Regions from separate parts of the Pseudoalteromonas sp. P1-30 genome, predicted to be linked through region 1. Evidence: predicted binding sites of a transcription regulator. Region 1 holds the regulator's gene; each other region holds the start of a gene.
What was found. The regulator sigma-54, encoded in region 1, starts transcription at its own class of promoters, with help from an activator protein. The targets are predictions, from matches to a motif close to GTTGGCACGNNNNTNGNNT.
Positions count from the first base shown of each region.

Region 2: the regulator sigma-54 is predicted to act here: its motif matches at 1,693-1,711, upstream of AN395_RS10515 (flagellar basal body rod protein FlgF).
Region 3: the regulator sigma-54 is predicted to act here: its motif matches at 1,463-1,481, upstream of AN395_RS05935 (NarK family nitrate/nitrite MFS transporter).

Region 1 covers NZ_LKBC01000002.1:376,143-379,427, forward strand. The annotation lists gene AN395_RS05175 (PTS sugar transporter subunit IIA) at 1-254, opposite strand, end outside; gene hpf (ribosome hibernation promoting factor) at 259-546, opposite strand; gene AN395_RS05185 (RNA polymerase factor sigma-54) at 574-2,073, opposite strand; gene lptB (LPS export ABC transporter ATP-binding protein) at 2,143-2,868, opposite strand; gene lptA (lipopolysaccharide transport periplasmic protein LptA) at 2,865-3,285, opposite strand, start outside.
Region 2 covers NZ_LKBC01000005.1:33,678-36,962, reverse strand. The annotation lists gene flgH (flagellar basal body L-ring protein FlgH) at 1-82, opposite strand, end outside; gene flgG (flagellar basal-body rod protein FlgG) at 103-891, opposite strand; gene AN395_RS10515 (flagellar basal body rod protein FlgF) at 913-1,656, opposite strand; gene flgE (flagellar hook protein FlgE) at 1,833-3,203, opposite strand; gene AN395_RS10505 (flagellar hook assembly protein FlgD) at 3,263-3,285, opposite strand, start outside.
Region 3 covers NZ_LKBC01000002.1:544,928-548,212, reverse strand. The annotation lists gene AN395_RS05935 (NarK family nitrate/nitrite MFS transporter) at 1-1,367, opposite strand, end outside; gene AN395_RS05930 (molybdopterin-synthase adenylyltransferase MoeB) at 1,655-2,413, shown strand; gene AN395_RS05925 (ATP-binding cassette domain-containing protein) at 2,451-3,285, opposite strand, start outside.

The DNA of each region.
Region 1 (3,285 bases):
GTGTCGCTAACAAGTACTAAAGCCAGCGGCTCTTCTACGCCACCCATTCTGCCATGAGGAATGGCGATCCCCCGGCCAATGCCAGTACTGCCTAGCTTTTCTCTGCTTGCCAGCGCATTAAGAATATCTTGTTGTGGTAAGTAGGGGAGCTTTTCATGAGCAAGCTCACTGATAAACTCTAAAATTCTTTTTTTACTACTAAAAAGGACCGCAGCTTTGCTGCAGTCCTGGCATACTAATGTACTTAATTTCATAATATTAGTGTCTAGCAAGCTTCTCTTTATGTTTTATGACTTGACGATCGAGCTTGTCAATCAACGAGTCTATAGCGGCATACATATCTTGGTGCTCTGTTGAGGCAAATAAATCTGCGCCACTTACATGAATAGTCGCTTCTGCTTTTTGGTTGAGTTTTTCTACATCGAGAATGACATGCACATTGCTAATATGATCTGAGTGCCTTTCTAGCTTTGCAAATTTATTATTTACATAGTCTCTAAGTGAATCAGTTACTTCTACGTGACGACCAGTTAGGTTTAGTTGCATAAGCATTTCCTCTTTGTTTTTTACGTCTTATATCAAACTCTTTCTCTGATTTGACGGTGGAATAGCTAGCGATTCACGGTATTTTGCTATTGTGCGTCTAGCTACTTTAATTCCTTGCTCTGCCAATATATCCGCAATTTTACTATCACTCAATGGTTTAGCTGAGTTTTCCGCGGCAATTAGCTTTTTAATTAGGGCACGTATTGCGGTTGATGAACACTCGCCGCCGTTTTCAGTGCTTACGTGGCTTGAGAAAAAATACTTAAGCTCAAAAATACCACGTGGCGTATGCATATATTTTTGCGTAGTAACACGCGAAATTGTCGATTCATGCATTTCTACCATTTCAGCAACATCGTTTAAAACCATTGGCTTCATGGCTTCTGGGCCATGTTCAAAAAATGCCTGTTGCTGTTTTACAATACAGTTTGTTACCTTAAGCAGCGTGTCGTTTCTGCTTTCAAGGCTTTTTATAAACCATTTAGCTTCTTGTAAGTGAGAGCGAATAAACTGGCTATCACCACTTGATTTTACGGTACGTGACATAGCCGCGTACTGACTATTTACGCGTATTTTTGGCATGCTATCTGGGTTTAGCTCTACCACCCAGCGGCCTTTTATTTTTTTAACCGATACATCTGGTATTACATACTCCGACTCTTCCCTTACTATTGTATCTGCAGGTTTTGGGTTGAGGGTATGTATTAGGGTCATGACCTCTTTAAGCTCGTCTTCTTTAAGCTTAGTCTTTTTCATTAATGTACGATAGTCGCGTGCCGCTAATAGATCAATGTGATCGGTTAAGATCATTTTAGTTTGTTCTATAAAAGGGGTGTCTTTATCAAACTGGTTTAGCTGAATACACAAGCACTCTTGTAAACTGCGAGCGGCTATACCTACAGGGTCAAATAACTGAATACGCTTTAAAACGGCTTCTATTTCATCAAGTTCAACTTCAACTTCGTCATCGTTTTCTTGGTTAAAGCTTTCTAAAATTTCTTCACAACTTAGCGTTAAAATACCCGAGTCATCTACAGCTTCTACAATGGCAATAGCAATGGCTTCGTCTGTTGGGCTAAAAGGAGTAAGCTGAAGCTGCCACATTAAATACTCATGTAGCGTTTCAGTAGAGGCACCTTGATAAATAGACTCATCTTCTGGCATTGGGCCTGAGGATGCAGCAGGGGCTGCGCTCATGTACTCATCCCAAGTTACATCCATTGCCATATCATCGCTAACGGTGTCTTTATTTAAAGCTTCGCCACTGTCTTGCTCGTACTCGCTGGTTGTATCGTCAGCCGATGCGCTTACGGTTACATCATCCGTATCTGCTTTTTGTTCATTTTTTCCAGCCGACTCTTCCGTGTAATCTTGCTCTTCTACTTCTAATAGCGGGTTGCTATCAAGTGCTTCTTGTATTTCTTGCTGGAGATCCAATGTACTGAGCTGCAGCAAGCGAATCGCTTGTTGCAATTGTGGAGTCATTGTAAGTTGCTGGCCCATGCGCAGCTGTAATGATTGCCTCATGTATCTCTAACAATCCTTTTATGTTGTTATAATTAATATTAGCAGATGCTTGTAGGTGTGGCTTAAATGTTACAGCCTAAATTGCTCGCCTAAATAAACATCGCGTACAGTTTTGTCATTTAATACGTGTTCTGGGGTGCCAGATGCAATTAGCTCCCCATGAGAAACAATGTAGGCTTTTTCACAAACATCAAGGGTTTCTCTTACATTGTGATCGGTAATTAATACGCCAATGCCACGGTTTTTAAGATGTTCTATTATTTTCTTTATATCTAACACTGAAATCGGATCAACACCAGCAAAAGGCTCATCCAATAAAATAAATTTAGGGTTCGCTGCCAGTGCTCTGGCAATTTCTACACGGCGGCGTTCACCACCAGAAAGCGCCATACCTTGGCTATCGCGAATATGCTGAATACTAAATTCATCAAGTAAGTTGTTAAGCGTTTCTTCTCGCGCGGCTTTATTGAGCTCTTTACGCGTTTCTAAAATCGCCATTAGGTTTTGATAAACTGTCAGCTTTCTAAATATTGATGACTCTTGCGGCAAATAGCCAATGCCTAAGCGGGCGCGGCTGTGCATAGGTAATAACGTAATGTCGTTATCATCAATAGAAATTTTACCTTTGTCGCTAGGTACTAATCCTACAATCATGTAAAAGGTGGTGGTTTTACCTGCGCCATTAGGGCCCAATAAGCCAACAATGCTGCCGGCTTCTACCTCAAGGCCTACATTTTTTACAACTTGGCGGCCTTTATAGCTTTTTGCTAATAGTTCTGCTTTTAAGGTGCTCATGGTTGACCTTCGTTACCTGTTTTTTCTTTAATTTTTGCTTCAACAGGCACTAAAATTGTGTGGACACGATCCGTAGAGTTTTCGTCTTTTTCTGCGCTAATAAGCTGCTGCTGCATATCGTAGGTAATACTTTTAGCATTAATTTTTTGACCGGCTTGTGCGACTTCAGCATCGCCAACAAGCGTTAAAAAGCGCTTTGCTACGTCGTAACGTACTTCGTTTGCACTGGCGCTCATTACGGTACCATCGTCTTGTTTTTCTTCGAAGTAGGCTGGGCTGCCAGTGGCAATAAGGAGTTGTTTGTTATCCCCTAAGTCTTCACGTTTATGTACTTCAAGTCGGTCGGCTGTAATTTTGCGATTGCCATGCACAATTTCGACGTTCTTTTCAAAAATACCTACGTTTTCTTTAAGTTGG
Region 2 (3,285 bases), on a different contig from region 1:
CTTGAACCACTTCACTATTTTGCGTAGAAACACAGCCACTTAAAAATAAGGTGCCTGCTGCAAATAAAATAACATTACGCATAACTATCCCCTTGTGCACGGTTATAACTGTTGATTGATGTAGCTCATCATTTCGTCAACGGCCGAGATTACTTTTGAGTTCATTTCGTAAACACGTTGAGTTTCGATAAGGTTTACCAATTCTTCCGTTACATTAACGTTTGATGTTTCAAGTGAGCCTTGAATAATAGTACCTAAGCCTTCTACGCCTGGATTACCTTGAACAGGCGCACCACTAACAGCGGTTTCGGTGTAAAGGTTTTGACCAATTGGCTCAAGACCCGATGGATTAATAAAGTCACTAATTGTTAGCTGGCCAATTACCACGTTATCGGCTTGCCCTGCAACGCGTACAGATACTTCACCATCTTGAGAGACTGTAATTGATTGCGCATCATCGGGTACATTCATTTCGGGCTGAACAACAAAACCTGCACCTGAGGTAACAATGCGGCCGTCTTCATCGGTAGTAAATTGCCCATTACGCGAATACGCTATATTGCCATCGGGTTGCAGCACTTCAAAAAAGCCTTCGCCTGAAATCATCCAATCGAGTGAGTTTTCGGTGGTGAGCATATTACCTTGCGTAAACTCTTTTTGGTTAGCAACCACTTTTGCACCCGCACCTAGCATTAGGCCAGATGGCAGCTCGGTATCTTGTGAAGAGCGCCCGCCAGGCTGGTTGATGTTTTGATACAGTAAATCTTCAAAAATAGCGCGGCTCTTTTTGTAACCTACGGTACTGGCATTCGCCAAATTATTTGAAATAACTGAAATATCAGTTTGTTGAGCGTCTAGCCCTGTTTTACTTATCCACAATGCAGGATTCATAAGTATGCCCTCATTTTAAAGTTAAACTATGCGCATCAACTGATCTTGACGTTCGTCAATCTCTTCAGCTGTTTTCATTAGTTTTACTTGTAACTCAAATTGACGTTGGTGGTTGATCATATCGACCATTTCGTGAACTGGATTAACGTTAGACATTTCCAGTGCACCACTTAATACTTTTACATTTGCAGAGGTATCGACGGTTTGCCCAGGTACAGGTCTAAATAAACCATCGTTGCCTTTTTCAAGCTCTCTGCTGTTTCCTTCAACAACGCGCAGCGTGTCTACTTCTTCTAAAAAATTGGCTGGTGCCCCTTGCGGGCGAACCTGTATGGCACCATCTTCACTAAAGCTTATTTTTTCTATAGGAACCGGTAAAATTACGGGGCCACCTTCGCCAATAACTTGACGACCATGGCTCGTTACTAACATACCTTGTGCAGTAATGTTTAGCGTGCCTACTTTTGTATAGGCTTCGTTTCCTGAGTCATCTTGAACGGCAAGCCAGGCGTTATCGCTCATGGCAATATCTAAATCACGACCTGTTTCGATTATGCCGCCAGAGGTCATGTTAGAACCTGGTCGCTCTTGCATTGAAAACACGCGCGTTGGTAAGCCCTCGCCAAATGCTTGCATAGAGCGCGCTTGCGCAAAGTCAGCTTTAAAACCTGTGGTGTTTGCGTTTGCCAAATTATTGGCTTTAAGTGCAAGCCCTTGTAGGCTTTGCTTAGCGCCAGAGGCTGCAATGTAGACCATTTTGTCCATAACATCGACTCACATAAAAAATCTCTGAGTTGATAAATGCAAAATAGATGCCAGATTAAATTTGACGCAATATAAGGAAGGTATTGAACGGTTCAGCTACGCTAGTTTCAGCTACATAGCTACAAAAAAGGCTGCAAAAATGCAGCCTTAAAATCTTAACCAAAAATAAGGTTAACTTATCGAATCTGCAAAATACTTTGCTGAATTGTTGAGTTAACTTCGAGCGCTCTTGAGTTCGCTTGGTAGTTACGTTGAGCGGTAATCAAATCAACTAATTCGTTTGTTAAGTTAGTATTTGATTGCTCAAGCGCGGATGAATTAATACTACCAAAAGTGCCCGAGCCTGCTTCACCGGCCACTGGCTCACCAGAGTCAATGCTTTGCTTCCAGCTGGTATCGCCTACTTGCGAAAGGCCTTGAGAGTTTGGAAAGCGAACCATAGCAACTTGGCCTAAGTAGGTTGAATCGCCATTGCTGTATGAGGCAACAATTTTACCGTCTGTGCCAATATCAATACCCGCTAAACGACCCACTGTAGAACCATCTTGGTCAAGTGCTTTTACTTCAAAGCCACTTGAGTACTGAGTTGGAATACGGCCAGCTGTGTTGTTTTCATCACGCCAGTTTAGCTCAATACCTGTACTTGGGAATGTTGCGCCGTTATCAAGCATTGACGATAAACCAGTACCTGCACCTGCCGGTAAATTAATTTCATCAAACGTGGTGGTGTTAGTATTTGCTACACCATCTGTTGTGGCGGGTAAACCGCTAGAATCAAAACCAAGTGTGGTAATAGGTGTATATGGTGTAGTTGTTTGCTCTGCACCAGATGTACCGTCTACCACTTTACCATCAAGCGTAGCGTATACCTCCCAGCTATTGTCTGTACCACCTGCAGCTGCATCTTCTTCTTTTACAAAAAAGTATTGCAGAATATGTGGTTCACCTAATGAGTCGTAAACAGTAGTAGACGTCGACGAATTATAGGTACCGTTCGATGTCGGATCAAAATCGAGGCCTGTTGCATCAGCTGTTGCATCTAAGTTGAACGATAAAAATACGTTTTCGGTTGCGCGAGGCGAACCAGATGAATCAGGAATTTGAATTGGGTTAGTTGTACTTAGACTTACCGATGTGGTGTCCCCACTTGATGCATCAACCGGAAAAGCTTGTAAGTAATTACCTTTGGCGTCAACCATAAAGTTATCTTGGTTAAGCTTAAATGCACCTGCACGAGTATAGGTTAAATCTTGCGACGAAATATCATCAGTCATTGCAAAATACCCTTCGCCGGTAATCGCTAAATCTAACGAGTTGTTAGTAAATTGCAGTGAGCCTTGATGAAATTGCTGTGCAACCATGGTTGTTTGCACACCATCACCATTTTTGGTTTTACCTGCACTAAACACAGATGCAGCATATACATCAGCAAATTCAGCCCGCGATTCTTTAAAACCAGTGGTATTTACGTTAGCAATATTATTTGCTGTTACGTCTAAGTCTTTTTGAGCGGCAGCTAGGCCTGTAAGTGCGATATTAAAGCTCATAATTCACCTCTAACTTTTAATCTAATAGCCTGCTAGCAGGCGAAATACTTTTTAATTGGTTATGCGATCTCTGCGACATCAG
Region 3 (3,285 bases), 170 kb from region 1:
CTGGCAGCAATAATCATAAAGAAAGTTTGGTAATCCACTAATGAGAGCGCCGTTAAATACACCACCGCGCCAACGTTACCGTAAGCGCCTGTCATACCTGCAATTTGCCCTGTTAAGCGGCGTTTAATAAGTGGCACAGCAGCAAAAACCGCTCCCTCACCAGCTTGCACAAAGAACGAACACGCCATGGCAGCAGCTACAGCAAGCCAAAGTGACCAGCTAGCGTCAACTAAGCCCATAACAAAGTAGCCAACAGCTAACCCTGAGGTAAGGACAATAAGTGTTTTACGACGACCCATTCTATCTGAGATCCAACCACCACCTGGGCGCGAGGCTAAATTCATAAACGCATAAGCAGAGGCCAGTAAACCTGCGTACACCATATCGAGGCCAAATACTTCCATAAAGAATAATGGCAGCATAGATACAACGGCCAGCTCTGAGCCAAAGGTGGTAAAATATAAAATATTAAGTACAGCTACTTGTTTAAATTCGTAGCGGTGTGATTCTGGCACGGGTTGTTTAAAGATATGTCCGTTTATATCAAAGGTTTTATATACCTCGTAGGCGTATAACAGCACTAAAAATGCATAAACGGCTAAAACAAAATTGGCAGAAATTAAATTAGCGCCTGTAGGAGACAACTTCCACGTAAGTAAAGCCAGTGCGCCATACATAGGTAATTTCATAATAAGCAATAATACAAAGTCACTTTTGCTGGTTACTTCCATTGCGCCTACTTTTTTAGGCTTAAAGTACGTCCCCCCTTTTGGTGTATCGGTTACGTTTATGTACCAAATAACACCAAAAATAACGCTAAGTACGCCCGTTAAACCAACGGCATAGCGCCAGCCATCGTCACCGCCAAACATAAGCGCTAATACAGGTAGTAACATGGCAGCGGCAGCAGAGCCAAAATTACCCCAGCCACCATAAATACCTTCTGCTGTACCAAGCTCATTAGCTGGGAACCATTCGCTCACCATACGAATGCCCACTACAAAGCCTGCACCAATAAAGCCTAGTGCAAAACGCGCGATAGCGGCTTGCTCAAATGTGGTGGCCATAGCAAACATAAAACACGGTATGCTACATAAAATAAGTAAAGCGGCATAAACAATACGCGGACCAAACTTATCTGTCAGCATGCCAACAACAACACGCGCGGGAATGGTTAAGGCCACATTTAAAATGAGAAGCGTTTTTACCTGTGCCATAGTTATACCTAGCGAGCCCGCTATTGCCCCTAATAATGGAGCATGGTTAAACCATACAAAAAAAGAGATAAAAAACACCATCCAGCTTAAATGTAGTATTTTCATTTTTCCGCTAAACGATATGAGATTAAACCCAGAACTCGGTTGCATGTTTTTTTCCTTGTAACGATTATTATTTTAAGCAGTGAGTACGACTTTGGTAGTAATAACACTGCGACATTTGTTAAATTAACGTTAACCGCTTTCAGCAATTACTAAGCCAACAATTAATAGGTAGGTTTTTCAGTTACTTATATTTTTGGGAATTAATATTTATTTCGCTTTGCACTATTTAAGCAGCTTTGTTGGGCGTAAACAGTGCAAAGAATTTTTAAGCTTTACTTGCTCTAGGTTTTAACTAATTGGTATTGTTAAAAAAAAATTATGAGAACTCATTAATGCAAAAACCCCCTTTAACGTATCAGCAGCAATTACGCTATTCTCGCCATATTATGCTTCCTCAGCTAGATATAGATGGACAAGAAAAAATATGGCAAAGTCATGCTCTTATTGTGGGGTTAGGTGGATTAGGCTGTCCAGTTGCGCAGTACTTAGCGGCATCGGGCGTAGGTACGTTAACGCTTGTAGATAACGATGTGGTTGATGCAACTAACTTGCAAAGGCAGGTGCTCTATAAACAAAGTGATGTTGGGTGCTTAAAAACCCACAGTGCAAAAAAACAGTTAACTCAGTTAAATGATGAAATAGAGATCCACACTATTGATGAATTTTTAAATGAAAATTCGCACCTTGAACAACTACTTAGCAAAGTAGATGTAGTTATTGACTGCACTGATAACTTAGCAACACGTAATTTGCTCAACAGCGCCTGCTATAACACCCGTACGCCCTTGGTTTCGGGCTCTGCCATAAGGTTAGAGGGACAAGTAGCTTGCTTTACAATGGCGCCTAATAGCCATTGCTACGGGTGTGTGTCACAGCTCTTTGGCGAACAAACTCAAAGCTGTTCAGAGTCAGGCGTGCTCTCGCCTATTGTAGGGCTTATTGGTAGTATTCAAGCGACTGAAGCACTTAAAATTATTGCAGGACTGCCTAGTAAACTCACCGAGCAGCTATTACTTGTAGATGGTTTGAGTATGGAGTTTAACCGTTTTAATATTGTTAAAAATAAGCACTGCCCTGTTTGCAGTGCTTAATTTAGTACATGGTAAATACATGACTGTTTTTTAGATCCTAACTTAGCGTTTCTAGGTTATTTATTGTCAAATAAATCTGCTCGCCTAGGCTTACAGCACTTTGCTGCCATTGCCTTTTAGACACCGCGCAATACAGTAATTGCGTATCTACGTTAACTGTCAGTAGCCATTGCTCATCAAGCTGCTGGGCATTTTCAAGCATACCTATTAGCACGTTTGCACTGCTCTCGTTAATTGGTTTTACTTTGCTGTAGGTTATTTGGCTGCTTTCTATAATTAACTTATGGTTTTGTTTTACCAGCGAAGGCACTGCATATAAATGCTGTTGGCTATTACTAAGAGTAAGCTGGTAAAGACCAAATGCATCATTAAATTCAGGCTTACTATAACTAAGTATACTAAGTGGCGTTTGGCTCTTATTTGCATAAATACTTTGCACCACTTCTTGTGTTGCACCGCACTGGAGCACGTTGCCTTTCGCTATATGAAGTAATGTATCGCTGCAATAAAGTAGCTCTTTTAAAGAGTGGCTGACAATAATAAATTTAATACCATGGGATTTATTTAGTTGTTGAACAGCCCCCAACATAGTAAAACGCGTTGACCAATCTAAGGCGCTAAATGGCTCATCAAGTAAAACAACAGATTGCCCACTTAGTAGTGTTCTTGCAAAAATTACGCGCTGGCGCTCCCCGCCCGAAAGCCCCGACACATCACGATTTAGTAATGGGTTTAGTGCTAATAAATCAATTACCTGATCAGGCGTTAGGTTATTACTTTTATTTTTACAATGCTTGTGAGTAAACAGTAAATTACCCATTACATTTAAATGTGGAAATAACGGGCACGACTGCAGCTGTAAAGTAAGTAGG